3 regions of the Lelliottia nimipressuralis genome follow, and region 1 is predicted to be linked to each of the others. Evidence: predicted binding sites of a transcription regulator. Region 1 holds the regulator's gene; each other region holds the start of a gene.
The links. Region 1 encodes PurR, which represses purine synthesis genes. Its sites were predicted from a motif close to CANGCAAACGTTTGCNTG; they were not measured.
Positions count from the first base shown of each region.

Region 2: the regulator PurR is predicted to act here: its motif matches at 2,434-2,451, upstream of purH (bifunctional phosphoribosylaminoimidazolecarboxamide formyltransferase/IMP cyclohydrolase).
Region 3: the regulator PurR is predicted to act here: its motif matches at 4,265-4,282, upstream of ACB496_RS07445 (amino acid aminotransferase).

Region 1 is NZ_CP167172.1:1,960,656-1,966,136, reverse strand. Features, by position in the region: gene ACB496_RS09220 (MFS transporter) at 1-586, opposite strand, end outside; gene ACB496_RS09215 (YnhF family membrane protein) at 756-845, opposite strand; gene purR (HTH-type transcriptional repressor PurR) at 1,142-2,167, shown strand; gene punR (DNA-binding transcriptional activator PunR) at 2,184-3,095, opposite strand; gene punC (purine nucleoside transporter PunC) at 3,212-4,411, shown strand; gene cfa (cyclopropane fatty acyl phospholipid synthase) at 4,708-5,481, shown strand, end outside.
Region 2 is NZ_CP167172.1:231,344-236,824, forward strand. Features, by position in the region: gene purD (phosphoribosylamine--glycine ligase) at 1-721, opposite strand, end outside; gene purH (bifunctional phosphoribosylaminoimidazolecarboxamide formyltransferase/IMP cyclohydrolase) at 737-2,326, opposite strand; rRNA gene ACB496_RS01110 (16S ribosomal RNA) at 2,889-4,428, shown strand; rRNA gene ACB496_RS01115 (23S ribosomal RNA) at 4,662-5,481, shown strand, end outside.
Region 3 is NZ_CP167172.1:1,613,070-1,618,550, reverse strand. Features, by position in the region: gene pncB (nicotinate phosphoribosyltransferase) at 1-909, shown strand, start outside; gene asnS (asparagine--tRNA ligase) at 1,074-2,474, shown strand; gene ACB496_RS07450 (porin) at 3,081-4,160, shown strand; gene ACB496_RS07445 (amino acid aminotransferase) at 4,346-5,481, shown strand, end outside.

The sequences.
Region 1 (5,481 bases):
ACAGCTCTTTACGCACGTCCGGGCGCTCGCCCGCCTCGCCTTTCGGAAGCGAGAAGAACAGTGCAATCATCGCCACTACGCCCAGCCCTGCGGTTGCCATAAACGACATCCGCCAGCCAATGACTTCACCAAGCCAGGTCGCCGCCGGTACACCGCCAATATTGGCGATGGTTAGCCCCATAAACATGGTTGCCACCGCGCTGGCCTGTTTGTGTTTTGGCACCACGCTCGCCGCCACCACAGAGCCTAAGCCAAAGAACGCGCCGTGGTTCAGGCTGGTCAGAATGCGTGACAGCAGCAGCGTGGTGTAATCCGGTGACAGCGCCGAGAGCACGTTACCGAGGGTAAAAATCGCCATCAGGAAGATCAGCGCATTGCGACGGGCACGATGCGACAACAGCAGCGTCATGAGCGGCGCACCAATCATCACGCCAATGGCGTAGGCGCTGATCAGCATACCTGCGGCGGGAATAGAGACATCTACCCCTTTTGCGATAACCGGCAACAGTCCCATCGGGGAAAACTCGGTGGTGCCGATGCCAAAAGCGCCAATCGCCAGGGCAAGCAGGGGAAAATTGATTTTCATTGATTAACTACGGATGCCGTGTCGTCGCGCGACACGGGACTAAGATGTCAAAAGCATGACATCAATCACAAAAAATGAGAAGTTAACAAATTAGCAAAAGATTTTTGCCGTGCGGGTAACAATCAGGGAACAGGCAGGAGATGAGGGAGAGAACTCTCCCCCGCTTGAATCAGTGCAGCGCAGCGGTCAGACCCGCAGCGACAATCAGAGCCAGAACAATAATGGTTGTCGTCAGCGAAAACTTCAGATCGGTACTCATCAATTTTTCTCCTTTTAATCACCCCACGAAAAGTGAGCTTGCTCATTTTTACACAGTTTACCCCAAAAATCTTCCTGGATTTAGGCTGATAACCGTTTTTGCTCTTCCCCTTTTCATCAAGATAAGACAAAATTCCACGCTAAATTTATAAGCGTACCGGCCACTGACCCCCTCCTGACGTTCTGAGTCGTTTTCCCGGCGTATCGCAATTCACATTGCGAGATAAGGGTGAGAGAAGGCAAACGTTTACCTTTAAGTATTTCAGGAGTTTAAGATATGGTCTGGAGTGACATGTAATGGCAACAATTAAAGATGTGGCGAAACGCGCAAACGTTTCCACTACAACCGTATCACATGTAATTAACAAAACGCGTTTCGTTGCGGAAGAGACGCGCAACGCCGTATGGGCCGCCATCAAAGAGCTGCACTACTCCCCAAGTGCCGTGGCGCGTAGCCTGAAGGTGAACCACACCAAATCGATCGGCCTGCTGGCGACCAGCAGCGAAGCCGCCTATTTTGCGGAGATCATCGAAGCGGTTGAGAAAAACTGTTTCCAGAAGGGCTACACCCTGATTCTCGGCAACGCCTGGAACAGCCAGGAGAAACAGCGCGCTTACCTGTCGATGATGGCGCAAAAGCGCGTTGATGGCCTGCTGGTAATGTGTTCTGAATACCCGGAGTCCGTACTCTCCATGCTTGAAGAGTATCGCCACATTCCGATGGTGGTGATGGACTGGGGTGATACCCGCGCTGATTTTACCGATTCCGTCAACGATAACGCCTTTGAAGGCGGCTACATGGCAGGTCGCTACTTGATTGAGCGCGGTCACCGCGAAATCGGCGTCATTCCGGGTCCGCTGGAGCGCAACACCGGCGCAGGCCGTCTGGCAGGGTTCATGAAAGCGATGGAAGAAGCGCTAATTACGGTGCCAGAAAACTGGATCGTGCAGGGCGACTTCGAGCCGGAGTCCGGCTACCGCGCGATGCAGCAGATCGTCTCCCAGTCGCACCGCCCTACCGCAGTCTTTATCGGGGGTGACATCATGGCGATGGGCGCCCTTTGCGCAGCCGATGAGCTGGGTTTGCGCGTGCCGCAGGACATTTCCGTGATCGGGTACGATAACGTGCGCAACGCACGCTACTTCACCCCGGCGCTGACGACCATTCACCAGCCGAAAGACTCGCTGGGCGAAACGGCCTTCAATATGTTGTTGGACCGCATCGTCAGCAAGCGTGAAGAGTCGCAGTCGATTGAAGTCCACCCGCGCCTGATTGAACGCCGCTCCGTGGCCGACGGTCCGTTCCGCGACTACCGCCGTTAATCCCCCGAGGGGCCGGTTATTCCGGCTCCCTCAGCCACTCTCTGTTCAGCGTTTCGCTGTCTCCCAGATAATCCAGCAGCCACGCCAGCGCCGGTGACATATCGTTTTGCTGCCACGTCAGGCAACAGGCCGCATCCGGGAACGGGTTTTCCAGCGTCAGAGCCACCCATTCACCGCGATCGATGCGTGGACGTGCAAAATGCGCCGGCACCATTCCCACGCACAGCCCCGCAGAAAGACAGGTCGCCGACGTTTCCCAATCCGGGGCGACCACACGGCGTTGGTTATCCAGTAACCAGGTAATCCGTTTTGGCAGCGATCGTGAGGTATCTTCCAGCACCAGTGACGGCCAGTTGCGCAACGTATCATCGCTCAACGGGCCTGCAATGGCGGCCAGAGGATGATCGCGGGCGACAACGCAGGTCCAGCTCAGGGCTCCCATATCGCGAAATGCATAGCGACCACCCACAGGGATCGCCTGAGTCGCGCCGATCGCCATCTCCACCCTGCCGTCAGAGAGCGCATCCCACACGCCGTTGAACACCTCCTGCGAGACGCGCAGCTCCACATCAGAGAAGTGGCGATAGAAATCGACCACCATCTGTCGGGTGCGTTCGGGTTTGACGATGTTATCCACCGCAATGGCGAGATGCCCGCGCCAGCCGTTCGCAATCTGCTGGCACTGCTCGCGGGTGATCATCATTTTTTTGATAACAGATCGTCCTTCTTTCAAAAACCAGACGCCCGCTGGCGTCAGAACAACGTCGCGGTGACGGCGCTCGAACAGCGGAACCGCCAGCCACTCTTCAAGCTGACGCACCGTATAGCTCACCGCAGAGGGGACGCGATGGAGTTCCTGGGCCGCGCCACTAAAGCTGCCGTTACGCGCGACCGCATCCACCACTTCTAACGAATATTCTGACCACATTTTCTGCCTGCAAAATTTTTGAATGCAATCACCAAATATTAGCGTTTCACAAGGCAGTTTGCACTCCCTACACTTTGCGCCAGTGATTACCTGCCCTCTTTAGGAAATAAAAAACAATGCAACCCAACAAAGGATTCCTGGTCTGGCTCGGCGGTTTAAGCGTGCTGGGCTTTTTGGCGACCGACATGTACCTGCCCGCGTTTGCCGCGATGCAGGCCGATTTACAGACCCCTGCCGCCGCCATCAGCGCCAGCCTGAGCCTGTTCCTCGCCGGTTTTGCCTTCGCACAGCTGTTATGGGGCCCGCTCTCTGACCGTTACGGTCGCAAACCGATTCTGCTCCTCGGTCTGGCGATTTTCGCCGTCGGCTGCCTGGGGATGCTGTGGGTGCGTGATGCCACCTGGCTGCTGGTGCTGCGATTTATCCAGGCATTCGGTGTGTGTGCCGCAGCTGTCACCTGGCAGGCGCTGGTGACGGACTATTATCCCGCGTCTCGCGTGAACCGCATTTTTGCCACTATTATGCCGCTGGTCGGGCTTTCTCCGGCGCTGGCTCCCCTGCTCGGTAGCTGGATCCTGGTGCATTTTGACTGGCAGGCGATTTTCGCCACCCTGTTTATCATCACGCTGGTGCTGATGTTACCGGCCTTCACGCTAAAACCTGCCCAGCCGAAACCGGCTGAAAACCACGATAATCGCGTCACTTTCCTGTCGCTGCTGCGTTCACGCGCGTATCGCGGCAACGTGCTGGTCTACGCCGCCTGTTCCGCCAGCTTCTTTGCGTGGCTGACCGGTTCGCCGTTTATTCTGCATGATATGGGCTACAGCCCGGCGGTGATCGGCCTGAGCTATGTTCCACAGACCATCGCGTTCCTGGTGGGGGGCTACGGCTGCCGCGCCGCGCTGCAAAAATGGCAGGGACAGCAGATGCTGCCATGGCTGCTGGTGCTGTTCGCCGTAAGCGTCATCGGTACCTGGGCGGTTGGCTTTATTCCACACGTCGGGCTGACTGAAATTCTGATCCCGTTCTGTGTGATGGCCGTGGCAAACGGCGCGATTTACCCGATTGTGGTGGCTCAGGCTTTGCGCCCGTTCCCTCATGCAACGGGCCGTGCGGCGGCGCTGCAAAACACCCTGCAGCTCGGTCTGTGCTTCCTCGCAAGCCTGATTGTCTCTGCGTTAATCGCTACGCCGCTAATGACCACGACCAGCGTGATGCTGGCTACCGTGGTTCTCGCCGCGCTGGGTTATCGCATGCAGGCCTCTATGAAGACGCTGACAGAGGACACTGCAGAGGCGAAATCGTCGCAGGCGTAATCGCGCGAGCAATTATGTTACATTTCAGTCATTAGGCTGCTAACAACTTTCAGTTGAATCGCTCTTTTTTGCGGCCTATACTAAATTTGGTTCATATAAATACGATAAATATTATGTGTTAACGGGAGCCGGAGTGCTCCCGTTTTACCATGGAAGGCCTTTCGGTAAGGGTTATCTCCCTTCCTCTGTTCTACGTCGGATATTAGCCTCACGGAAAAACCGTGGGATTTCTCACAAACCATAAAAAGCGGCTACGCTGTTTGAAGGTTCTGATCACACAACGTGATGGAGAAGCTATGAGTTCATCGTGTATAGAAGAAGTCAATGTTCGGGACAATAACTGGTTCCGGATCGTCAATGAATTACTGAGTCGGGCGGGCATCGCGATTAACGGGTCTGCTCCTTCAGATATTCAGGTAAAGCATCCCGATTTTTTCAAACGCGTGTTGCAGGAAGGTTCGCTGGGTTTAGGCGAGAGCTACATGGACGGCTGGTGGGAATGCGAGCGGCTGGATATGTTTTTCCATAACGTTCTGCGCGCCGGGCTGGAAAACCAGCTCCCCCACCACCTGAAGGATACGCTGCGGATCGCCTCTGCACGGTTGCTGAATCTGCAAAGTAAAAAACGGGCATGGATTGTCGGGAAAGAGCATTACGATCTTGGCAACGATCTTTTCAGCCGCATGCTTGACCCGTTGATGCAATATTCCTGCGCCTACTGGAAAGAGGCCACCACGCTCGAAGATGCACAGCAGGCGAAACTGCGTTTAATCTGCGAAAAACTGCAGCTTCAACCCGGTATGCGGGTGCTGGATATCGGCTGCGGCTGGGGTGGGCTTGCCTGGTACATGGCGAAACACTACGGCGTGAGCGTCGTGGGTGTGACCATTTCGGCTGAACAGCAGAAACTGGCGCAAGAACGCTGCGCGGGGCTGGATGTGACCATTCTGCTGCAGGATTATCGCGATCTGGACGATCAGTTCGATCGTATCGTCTCCGTGGGAATGTTCGAGCACGTTGGGCCAAAAAATTACAACACCTATTTCACGGTTGCCGATCGCAACCTGAAA
Region 2 (5,481 bases), 1.7 Mb from region 1:
CAGTCACCACCGGCGCCGGAGAGTAAGCGCCCATGCCGCCGGTGTTCGGACCGGTATCGCCATCACCCACACGTTTGTGATCCTGGCTGGTGGCCATCGGCAGGACATGCTCGCCATCGACCATCACGATAAAGCTCGCCTCTTCGCCGTCGAGGAACTCTTCGATCACGATGCGGTGCCCAGCGTCGCCGAAAGCGTTACCTGCCAGCATATCCTGAACGGCCGCTTCGGCTTCTTCGAGGGTCATCGCCACGATCACGCCTTTACCGGCAGCCAGACCGTCGGCCTTGATGACAATCGGAGCGCCTTTTTCGCGCAGATACGCCAGCGCAGGCTCCACTTCGGTGAAATTCTGATACTCACCGGTCGGGATTTTGTGACGCGCAAGGAAATCTTTAGTGAAGGCTTTAGAACCCTCAAGCTGCGCTGCGCCCTCCGTTGGGCCGAAGATTTTCAGGCCCGCTGCGCGGAACGCATCTACCACGCCAATCACCAGCGGTGCTTCCGGACCGACGATGGTCAGATCGATTTTCTCATTCAGGGCGAAGTTCAGCAGCGCCGGAATATCGGTCACGCCGATTGCGACGTTCTGCAGGGCAGGTTCCAGCGCGGTACCGGCATTACCCGGTGCCACGAAGACGGTTTCAACCAGAGGCGACTGTGCCGCTTTCCACGCCAGGGCGTGCTCGCGCCCACCGTTACCAATCACTAATACTTTCATTGTCTGCTCCGGAGATTAATGGCGGAAGTGACGCATGTCGGTGAAGATCATTGCGATACCGTGTTCGTCGGCAGCAGCAATCACTTCGTCATCACGGATTGAGCCGCCCGGCTGAATGACACAGGTAACGCCAGCCGCCGCTGCGGCATCAATACCGTCGCGGAACGGGAAGAAGGCGTCAGAGGCCATGGCGGAGCCTTTCACTTCCAGCCCTTCATCGCTGGCTTTGATACCGGCGATTTTCGCGGAGTAAACACGGCTCATCTGGCCTGCGCCAATGCCGATGGTCATGTTCTCTTTGGAATAGACAATGGCGTTGGATTTAACGAATTTCGCCACTTTCCAGCAGAAGAGCGCATCACGCAGTTCCTGCTCGGTCGGCTGGCGTTTGCTGACCACACGCAGATCGCCAGCGGTGACCATGCCCAGATCGCGATCCTGAACCAGCAGGCCGCCGTTAACACGTTTGAAATCCAGAGCCGGTACGCGCTCAGCCCACTGGCCGCAGACCAGCACGCGGACGTTCTGCTTAGCGGCGGTGATCTTCAGGGCTTCTTCAGTCGCGGAAGGAGCGATGATCACTTCAACGAACTGGCGGGAGATGATCGCCTGTGCCGTTTCCGCATCCAGTTCGCGGTTGAAAGCAATAATGCCGCCGAAAGCGGAGGTTGGGTCGGTTTTGTACGCGCGATTGTAAGCTTCCAGAATGGAAGTACTTACGGCGACGCCGCACGGGTTCGCGTGTTTGACGATCACACAGGCCGGTTCGTTAAACTCTTTCACGCACTCCAGCGCCGCGTCGGTATCGGCGATGTTGTTATAGGAAAGCGCTTTGCCCTGAACCTGCTGAGCAGTGGCAACGGAAGCTTCTTTGATCTCTTCTTCTATATAGAAGGCTGCGTTCTGATGGCTGTTCTCGCCGTAACGCATATCTTGCTTCTTAATGAAGTTCAGATTCAGGGTGCGCGGGAAGCGGCCAGCAGGCTCTTTGCTTTCACCGTGATAGGCCGGAACAAGACTACCGAAGTAGTTGGCGATCATGCTGTCGTAAGCAGCGGTGTGTTCGAACGCTTTGATGGCGAGGTCGAAACGGGTTTCCAGCGTCAGGGAGCCTTCATTGGCATCCATCTCGTTAATGATGGTGTTGTAGTCGCTGCTCTTTACCACGATAGCCACATCTTTATGGTTCTTCGCGGCGGAGCGCACCATGGTTGGCCCGCCGATGTCGATATTCTCGACCGCATCTTCCAGAGAGCAGTTTTCGCGGGCAACGGTCTGGGCGAAAGGATAGAGATTAACAACCACCATATCGATCGGCGCAATCCCGTGTTGATCCATGATGCTGTCATCCTGACCGCGACGACCGAGAATGCCGCCATGCACTTTTGGATGCAGGGTCTTTACACGTCCATCCATCATTTCCGGGAATCCGGTGTAATCGGATACTTCGGTTACCGGCAGACCTTTATCTGCTAACAGGCGAGCGGTTCCGCCAGTGGACAGCAGCTCTACACCGCGTGCAGAAAGTGCCTGAGCGAATTCGACGATACCGGCTTTATCAGAAACACTGAGCAGAGCGCGGCGGACTGGACGACGTTGTTGCATGGTAAATCCCCTGGATTTCACGATTACAGAGAGCGTTAGATGAATTTTCCTTTAAAAAACTCATCTAACACACCTGACAGGGCATCCTTGCATGGCGCGTACATTTTAACGAAAACGTTTGCGCAACGCTCGCGAATTTTCAAATTTTCGTCGGGTTGTGGATAAGTCTGTGTGCAAAAGGGTATAAGGCGGGGTTTTGCTGTGGAATGCAGCAGTCAGTCATTTTTCTGTCATTTAGCAGTTGCGGGCTGACGAGAACTCCCTATAATGCGCCTCCATCGACACGGCAGATGTGAATCACTTCACACAAACAGCCGGTTCGGTTGAAGAGAAAAAATCCTGAAATTCAGGGTTGACTCTGAAAGAGGAAAGCGTAATATACGCCACCTCGCAACGGTGAGCGAAAGCCGCGTTGCACTGCTCTTTAACAATTTATCAGACAATCTGTGTGGGCACTCAAAGTGACATGGATTCTAACGTCGCAAGACGCTAAATGAATACCAAAGTCTCTGAGTGAACATACGTAATTCATTACGAAGTTTAATTCACGAGCATCAAACTTAAATTGAAGAGTTTGATCATGGCTCAGATTGAACGCTGGCGGCAGGCCTAACACATGCAAGTCGAGCGGTAGCACAGAGAGCTTGCTCTCGGGTGACGAGCGGCGGACGGGTGAGTAATGTCTGGGAAACTGCCTGATGGAGGGGGATAACTACTGGAAACGGTAGCTAATACCGCATAACGTCGCAAGACCAAAGAGGGGGACCTTCGGGCCTCTTGCCATCAGATGTGCCCAGATGGGATTAGCTAGTAGGTGGGGTAACGGCTCACCTAGGCGACGATCCCTAGCTGGTCTGAGAGGATGACCAGCCACACTGGAACTGAGACACGGTCCAGACTCCTACGGGAGGCAGCAGTGGGGAATATTGCACAATGGGCGCAAGCCTGATGCAGCCATGCCGCGTGTATGAAGAAGGCCTTCGGGTTGTAAAGTACTTTCAGCGAGGAGGAAGGCATTGTGGTTAATAACCACAGTGATTGACGTTACTCGCAGAAGAAGCACCGGCTAACTCCGTGCCAGCAGCCGCGGTAATACGGAGGGTGCAAGCGTTAATCGGAATTACTGGGCGTAAAGCGCACGCAGGCGGTCTGTCAAGTCGGATGTGAAATCCCCGGGCTCAACCTGGGAACTGCATTCGAAACTGGCAGGCTAGAGTCTTGTAGAGGGGGGTAGAATTCCAGGTGTAGCGGTGAAATGCGTAGAGATCTGGAGGAATACCGGTGGCGAAGGCGGCCCCCTGGACAAAGACTGACGCTCAGGTGCGAAAGCGTGGGGAGCAAACAGGATTAGATACCCTGGTAGTCCACGCCGTAAACGATGTCGACTTGGAGGTTGTTCCCTTGAGGAGTGGCTTCCGGAGCTAACGCGTTAAGTCGACCGCCTGGGGAGTACGGCCGCAAGGTTAAAACTCAAATGAATTGACGGGGGCCCGCACAAGCGGTGGAGCATGTGGTTTAATTCGATGCAACGCGAAGAACCTTACCTACTCTTGACATCCACGGAATTTAGCAGAGATGCTTTAGTGCCTTCGGGAACCGTGAGACAGGTGCTGCATGGCTGTCGTCAGCTCGTGTTGTGAAATGTTGGGTTAAGTCCCGCAACGAGCGCAACCCTTATCCTTTGTTGCCAGCGGTCCGGCCGGGAACTCAAAGGAGACTGCCAGTGATAAACTGGAGGAAGGTGGGGATGACGTCAAGTCATCATGGCCCTTACGAGTAGGGCTACACACGTGCTACAATGGCGTATACAAAGAGAAGCGACCTCGCGAGAGCAAGCGGACCTCATAAAGTACGTCGTAGTCCGGATTGGAGTCTGCAACTCGACTCCATGAAGTCGGAATCGCTAGTAATCGTAGATCAGAATGCTACGGTGAATACGTTCCCGGGCCTTGTACACACCGCCCGTCACACCATGGGAGTGGGTTGCAAAAGAAGTAGGTAGCTTAACCTTCGGGAGGGCGCTTACCACTTTGTGATTCATGACTGGGGTGAAGTCGTAACAAGGTAACCGTAGGGGAACCTGCGGTTGGATCACCTCCTTACCTGAAAGAACCTGCCTTTGTAGTGTCCACACAGATTGTCTGATGAATGATGAACTTCTGAATGTACTTTCGAGTGCATTAAGAAGTTTTGCTCTTTAAAAATCTGGATCAAGCTGAAAATTGAAACGACACGCTGCGTCTGTTCTCCGTAATAAGAACAGGATGACGGTGTGTTCGAGTCTCTCAAATTTTCGCGACACGAGGGTGTTTTACGAAACATCTTCGGGTTGTGAGGTTAAGCGACTAAGCGTACACGGTGGATGCCCTGGCAGTCAGAGGCGATGAAGGGCGTGCTAATCTGCGATAAGCGTCGGCGAGGTGATATGAACCTTTGACCCGGCGATACCCGAATGGGGAAACCCAGTGTGTTCCGACACACTATCATGTCATGAATACATAGTGGCATGAGGCGAACCGGGGGAACTGAAACATCTAAGTACCCCGAGGAAAAGAAATCAACCGAGATTCCCCCAGTAGCGGCGAGCGAACGGGGAGGAGCCCAGAGTCTGAATCAGCGCGTGTGTTAGTGGAACGGTCTGGAAAGTCCGGCGATACAGGGTGACAGCCCCGTACACAAAAATGCACACGCTGTGAACTCGAAGAGTAGGGCGGGACACGTGGTATCCTGTCTGAATATGGGGGGACCATCCTCCAAGGCTAAATACTCCTGACTGACCGATAGTGAACCAGTACCGTGAGGGAAAGGCGAAAAGAACCCCGGCGAGGGGAGTGAAAAAGAACCTGAAACCGTGTACGTACAAGCAGTGGGAGCCTCTTTATGGGGTGACTGCGTACCTTTTGTATAATGGGTCAGCGACTTATATTCTGTAGCAAGGTTAACCGTATAGGGGAGCCGAAGGGAAACCGAGTCTTAACTGGGCGTTAAGTTGCAGGGTATAGACCCGAAACCCGGTGATCTAGCCATGGGCAGGTTGAAGGTTGGGTAACACTAACTGGAGGACCGAACCGACTAATGTTGAAAAATTAGCGGATGACTTGTGGCTGGGGGTGAAAGGCCAATCAAACCGGGAGATAGCTGGTTCTCCCCGAAAG
Region 3 (5,481 bases), 350 kb from region 1:
ACCGTCACCAACAATAATGGCAGGCTGCACATTCGCCTCGCCGGCCCGTGGCGTGAAGTGATCATGTGGGAAGTGCCGCTGCTGGCGGTGATTAGCGAGATTGTGCACCGCTACCGTTCTCCCGAAGCGAGCGTTGAACAGGCGCTGGCGACGCTGGAAAGCAAGCTGGTTGATTTCCACCAGATGACGGAATCGATTGATATGTCTCGTTTCCGACTGATGGATTTCGGCACGCGCCGTCGTTTCTCCCGCGAAGTGCAGCAGGCGATTGTGGAACGTCTACAGCAAGAGCCGTGGTTTGTCGGAACCAGCAACTATGATTTGGCGCGTCGCCGTAATCTAACGCCGATGGGTACACAGGCTCACGAGTGGTTCCAGGCGCATCAGCAGATAAGCCCCGATCTTGCCACCAGCCAGCGTGCGGCGCTCGCCGCATGGCTTGATGAGTATCCCGATCAGCTGGGTATTGCCCTCACCGACTGTATTACCATGGATGCATTCCTGCGCGATTTCGGCCCGGAATTTGCCAATCGCTATCAGGGTCTGCGCCATGACTCCGGGGATCCGGTTGAATGGGGTGAAAAAGCAATTGCCCATTATCAGAAGCTCGGCATCGATCCGCTCACCAAAGTATTGGTCTTCTCCGACAATCTGGATCTGACAAAAGCGGTCGATCTTTACCGCCAGTTCTCCTCCAGGGTTAACCTCAGCTTTGGCATCGGTACCCGCCTGACGTGCGATATCCCGCAGGTAAAACCGCTGAATATCGTTATCAAACTGGTGGAATGTAACGGCAAGCCGGTCGCCAAGCTTTCTGACAGCCCGGGTAAAACCATCTGCCATGATAAAGCGTTCGTGCGCGCACTGCGTAAAGCCTTCGATCTGCCACAGATTAAGAAAGCCAGTTAATCCTCTTCAGGGGGGCTTATTGGCCCCCCGTCCAAATTTTTACTAATTTCTCTCTTTTCTCTGCGAAATCTGCTTGTCTGATGGCGGATGCCAGGTAACATAGATATCCCCCTATAAGGGTGAACAAGTGTCTATTTTTTCCGACTATTAACAGAGAGAATATTATGAGCGTTGTGCCTGTAGCCGACGTACTCCAGGGCCGCGTCGCCGTTGACCAAGAAGTCACCGTGCGCGGATGGGTGCGTACTCGCCGAGATTCTAAAGCTGGCATCTCCTTCCTTGCCGTCTATGACGGTTCCTGCTTTGATCCTGTACAGGCCGTTATTAATAATTCTCTGCCCAATTACAATGACGAAGTTCTGCGCCTGACCACCGGCTGTTCCGTTATCGTGACGGGTGTCGTGGTTGCGTCTCCAGGCCAGGGTCAGAGCTTCGAAATCCAGGCAACGTCTGTTGAAGTGACCGGCTGGGTTGAAGATCCAGACACCTATCCAATGGCGGCAAAACGCCACAGTATCGAATATCTGCGTGAAGTGGCTCACCTGCGCCCGCGTACCAACATGATTGGTGCCGTCGCACGCGTTCGTCACACGCTGGCGCAAGCGCTGCACCGCTTCTTCGACGAGCAGGGTTATTTCTGGGTCTCCACGCCGCTGATCACCGCGTCCGATACCGAAGGTGCGGGCGAAATGTTCCGCGTTTCTACGCTGGATCTGGAAAATCTGCCGCGCACACCAGAAGGCAAAGTGGATTTCGACCAGGACTTCTTCGGTAAAGAGGCGTTCCTGACCGTATCCGGCCAGCTTAACGGCGAAACCTACGCCTGCGCCCTGTCAAAAATCTACACCTTCGGCCCAACCTTCCGTGCTGAAAACTCCAACACCAGCCGCCACCTGGCGGAGTTCTGGATGCTGGAACCGGAAGTGGCGTTTGCCGATCTGAATGACGCGGCGGCTCTGGCAGAAGCGATGCTGAAGTATGTCTTCAAAGCGGTTCTGGAAGAGCGCGCAGACGACATGAAATTCTTCGCAGAGCGTGTCGACAGCGATGCGGTTGCCCGTCTGGAGCGTTTCGTCTCTGCGGACTTCGCGCAGGTCGATTACACCGACGCGGTAGCGATCCTGGAAAAATGCGGTGAGAAATTCGAGAACCCGGTTTACTGGGGCGTGGATTTATCTTCTGAACACGAACGTTACCTGGCTGAGAAACACTTCAAAGCACCGGTGGTCGTGAAAAACTATCCGAAAGACATTAAGGCCTTTTACATGCGCCTTAACGAAGACGGTAAGACCGTTGCGGCGATGGATGTGCTGGCGCCGGGCATCGGTGAAATCATCGGTGGCTCTCAGCGTGAAGAGCGTCTGGACGTACTGGACGCGCGTATGGAAGAGATGGGTCTTAATCCAGCGGATTACAGCTGGTATCGCGACCTGCGCCGTTACGGCACCGTGCCACACTCAGGCTTCGGTCTGGGCTTTGAACGTCTGATTGCATACGTCACCGGCGTTCAGAACGTGCGTGACGTGATTCCATTCCCACGTACTCCGCGTAACGCCAGTTTCTAATCCTCATAATTAATAACGGCCAGCAACTGCTGGCCGTTATTTTATTCTGTACTGTCAGTTTATGTCAGTTGAAAGTCAGTATCTTCAAAGTGCAACCCCGCCAAATATTCCACCTGTTACGTTTTATTTCCATGAAATATCTACGAACAAAAAATAAACCACATTCTTATTGCGCCTTATTACCTTTGCGTGCTTTAGCACAAAAAATACCCACTTACACAGCCCTCTGGATGGCTAATGTATACAATAAGAAAAAGTGCATTGTTTAACTTCTGTTGATACGAAAAGCCTTTATCAAAATTAAATATAAGCAATTCATATATATAGGAATGGGTTAGTGTTTTTATTCAGCAATCAGTTCCGAAATTTGAGGTGCTTCACAAAGTTCCGAATAATACACACTTGGTTACACATAATTTCTTTTTGTTACTCAATCTTTATCTTTGTAGCACTTTCAGGCTAGCGAAACGGTTATATGAATGGAAAGATGCCTGTCAGATACATAAAGACACCAAACTCTCATCAATAGTTCCGGAAATATTTATTGACAGAATTTATTGTGGGCAGTGGCGAGTGTCATAAAAAAACCAATGAGGGTAATAAATAATGATGAAGCGCAATATCCTGGCAGTGGTTATCCCTGCCCTGCTGGTAGCCGGTGCAGCAAACGCTGCAGAAATCTATAACAAAAACGGCAACAAACTGGACTTCTACGGTAAGGCTGTAGGTGAACACCAGTGGACTACCAACGGTGACTCTAACAACAATGACACCACCTATGCCCGTATCGGCTTCAAAGGTGAAACCCAGGTTAATGACCAGCTGACCGGTTACGGTCAGTGGGAATACAACATGGATGCTTCCGCACAGGAAGGCGCTCAGGGTACTAAAACCCGTCTGGCATTCGCTGGTCTGAAAGGCGGCGACTACGGTTCATTCGATTACGGCCGTAACTACGGTGCGTTCTACGATGCACTGGCATCTACCGATATGTTCGTTATCTGGGGTGGCGACTCCCTGGCAGCAACAGACAACTTCATGACTGGCCGTAGCACCGGTCTGGCAACTTACCGTAACTCCAACTTCTTCGGTCTGGTTGACGGTCTGAACCTGGGTCTGCAATACCAGGGTAAAAACGAATCTGGTCACACCCCAGCTCGTCAGAACGGCGACGGCGGCAGCTACTCTCTGGGTTATGACTTCGCTGAAGGCTTCAACGTAACTGCAGCGTACACCAACTCTGACCGCTCTTCTGATCAGTCTGCTGACGGCAAAGGTAAACGCGCTGAAGGTTGGGCAACTTCTGTTAAATACGATGCGAACAACCTGTACGCATCTGTTATGTACGGCGAATCCCGTAACATGACCCGCGAAAACGACGACGAATTCGCAAACAAAACTCAGAACATTGAAGCAGTAGTACAGTATCAGTTCGACTTCGGCCTGCGTCCATCCCTGGGCTACGTACAGTCTAAAGGTAAAAACCTGAGCGACCGTAACGGCTTCGCTGGTGGCGACGCTGACCTGGTTAAATATATTGAGCTGGGTACCTGGTACTACTTCAACAAGAACATGAACGTATACGCGGCTTACCGCTTCAACCTGCTGGACGATAACAGCTACACCCGTGCGGTGAGTCTGTCTACCGACGACCAGGCTGGTGTTGGTATCGTTTACCAGTTCTAATAAGCAGCCCTCTCTGCTAAATGCCTTAAAAACAGGACTTCGGTCCTGTTTTTTTTATGGCTGAAAGTAAAAAGTAGCGACTTTTGAAAAGGCGCACGCTTTTCGTCGCAAACGGTTGGCATTTTGTAAATCTACCGTTAACCTGATAGCGGATTTCACTTCTGTAATCACAATGGAACCTCGTCATGTTTGAGAACATTACCGCCGCCCCTGCCGACCCTATTCTGGGCCTGGCCGATCTGTTTCGTGCCGATGACCGCCCTGGAAAAATCAACCTGGGTATTGGTGTCTATAAAGATGAAACCGGCAAGACTCCGGTCCTGACCAGCGTTAAAAAAGCTGAGCAGTATCTGCTGGAAAACGAAAACACCAAAAACTACCTCGGTATCGACGGTATCCCGGAATTTGGTCGCTGCACTCAGGAGCTGCTGTTTGGAAAAGGCAGCACGATTGTTAGCGATAAGCGTGCCCGCACAGCCCAGACGCCAGGCGGTACCGGCGCATTACGCGTCGCGGCGGATTTCCTCGCGAAAAACACCGCTGTGAAGCGCGTTTGGGTGAGCAACCCAAGCTGGCCGAACCACAAGAGCGTGTTTAACTCTGCGGGGCTGGAAGTGCGTGAATATGCATATTATGACGCGGCAAACCATACGCTCGACTTTGACGGCCTGCTCTCCAGCCTGAACGAAGCACAGGCGGGTGACGTGGTGCTGTTCCATGGCTGCTGCCACAACCCAACCGGTATCGATCCGACGCTGGAACAGTGGGAACAGCTGGCAAAACTGTCTGTAGAAAAGGGCTGGCTGCCGCTCTTCGACTTCGCCTACCAGGGCTTTGCTCGCGGTCTGGAAGAAGATGCAGAGGGCCTGCGCGCCTTTGCTGCTGTTCATCAGGAACTGATCGTCGCCAGCTCCTATTCCAAGAACTTTGGTCTGTACAATGAGCGTGTAGGCGCCTGTACGCTGGTGGCTGCCGATGAGCAAACCGTTGATCGTGCGTTCAGCCAGATGAAATCGGTGATTCGTGCTAACTACTCCAACCCACCGGCACACGGTGCGTCTGTCGTAGCGACCATCCTCAGCAATGACGCCCTGCGCGCCATCTGGGAGCAAGAGCTGAACGACATGCGTCAACGCATCCAGCGCATGCGTCTGCTGTTTGTGAACACGCTGGCAGAAAAAGGGGCGGATCGTGACTTCAGCTTCATCATCAAACAGAACGGTATGTTCTCGTTTAGCGGCCTGACCAAAGAACAGGTTCTGCGTCTGCGCGAAGAGTTTGGTGTGTATGCTGTCGCTTCTGGACGTGTGAACGTCGCGGG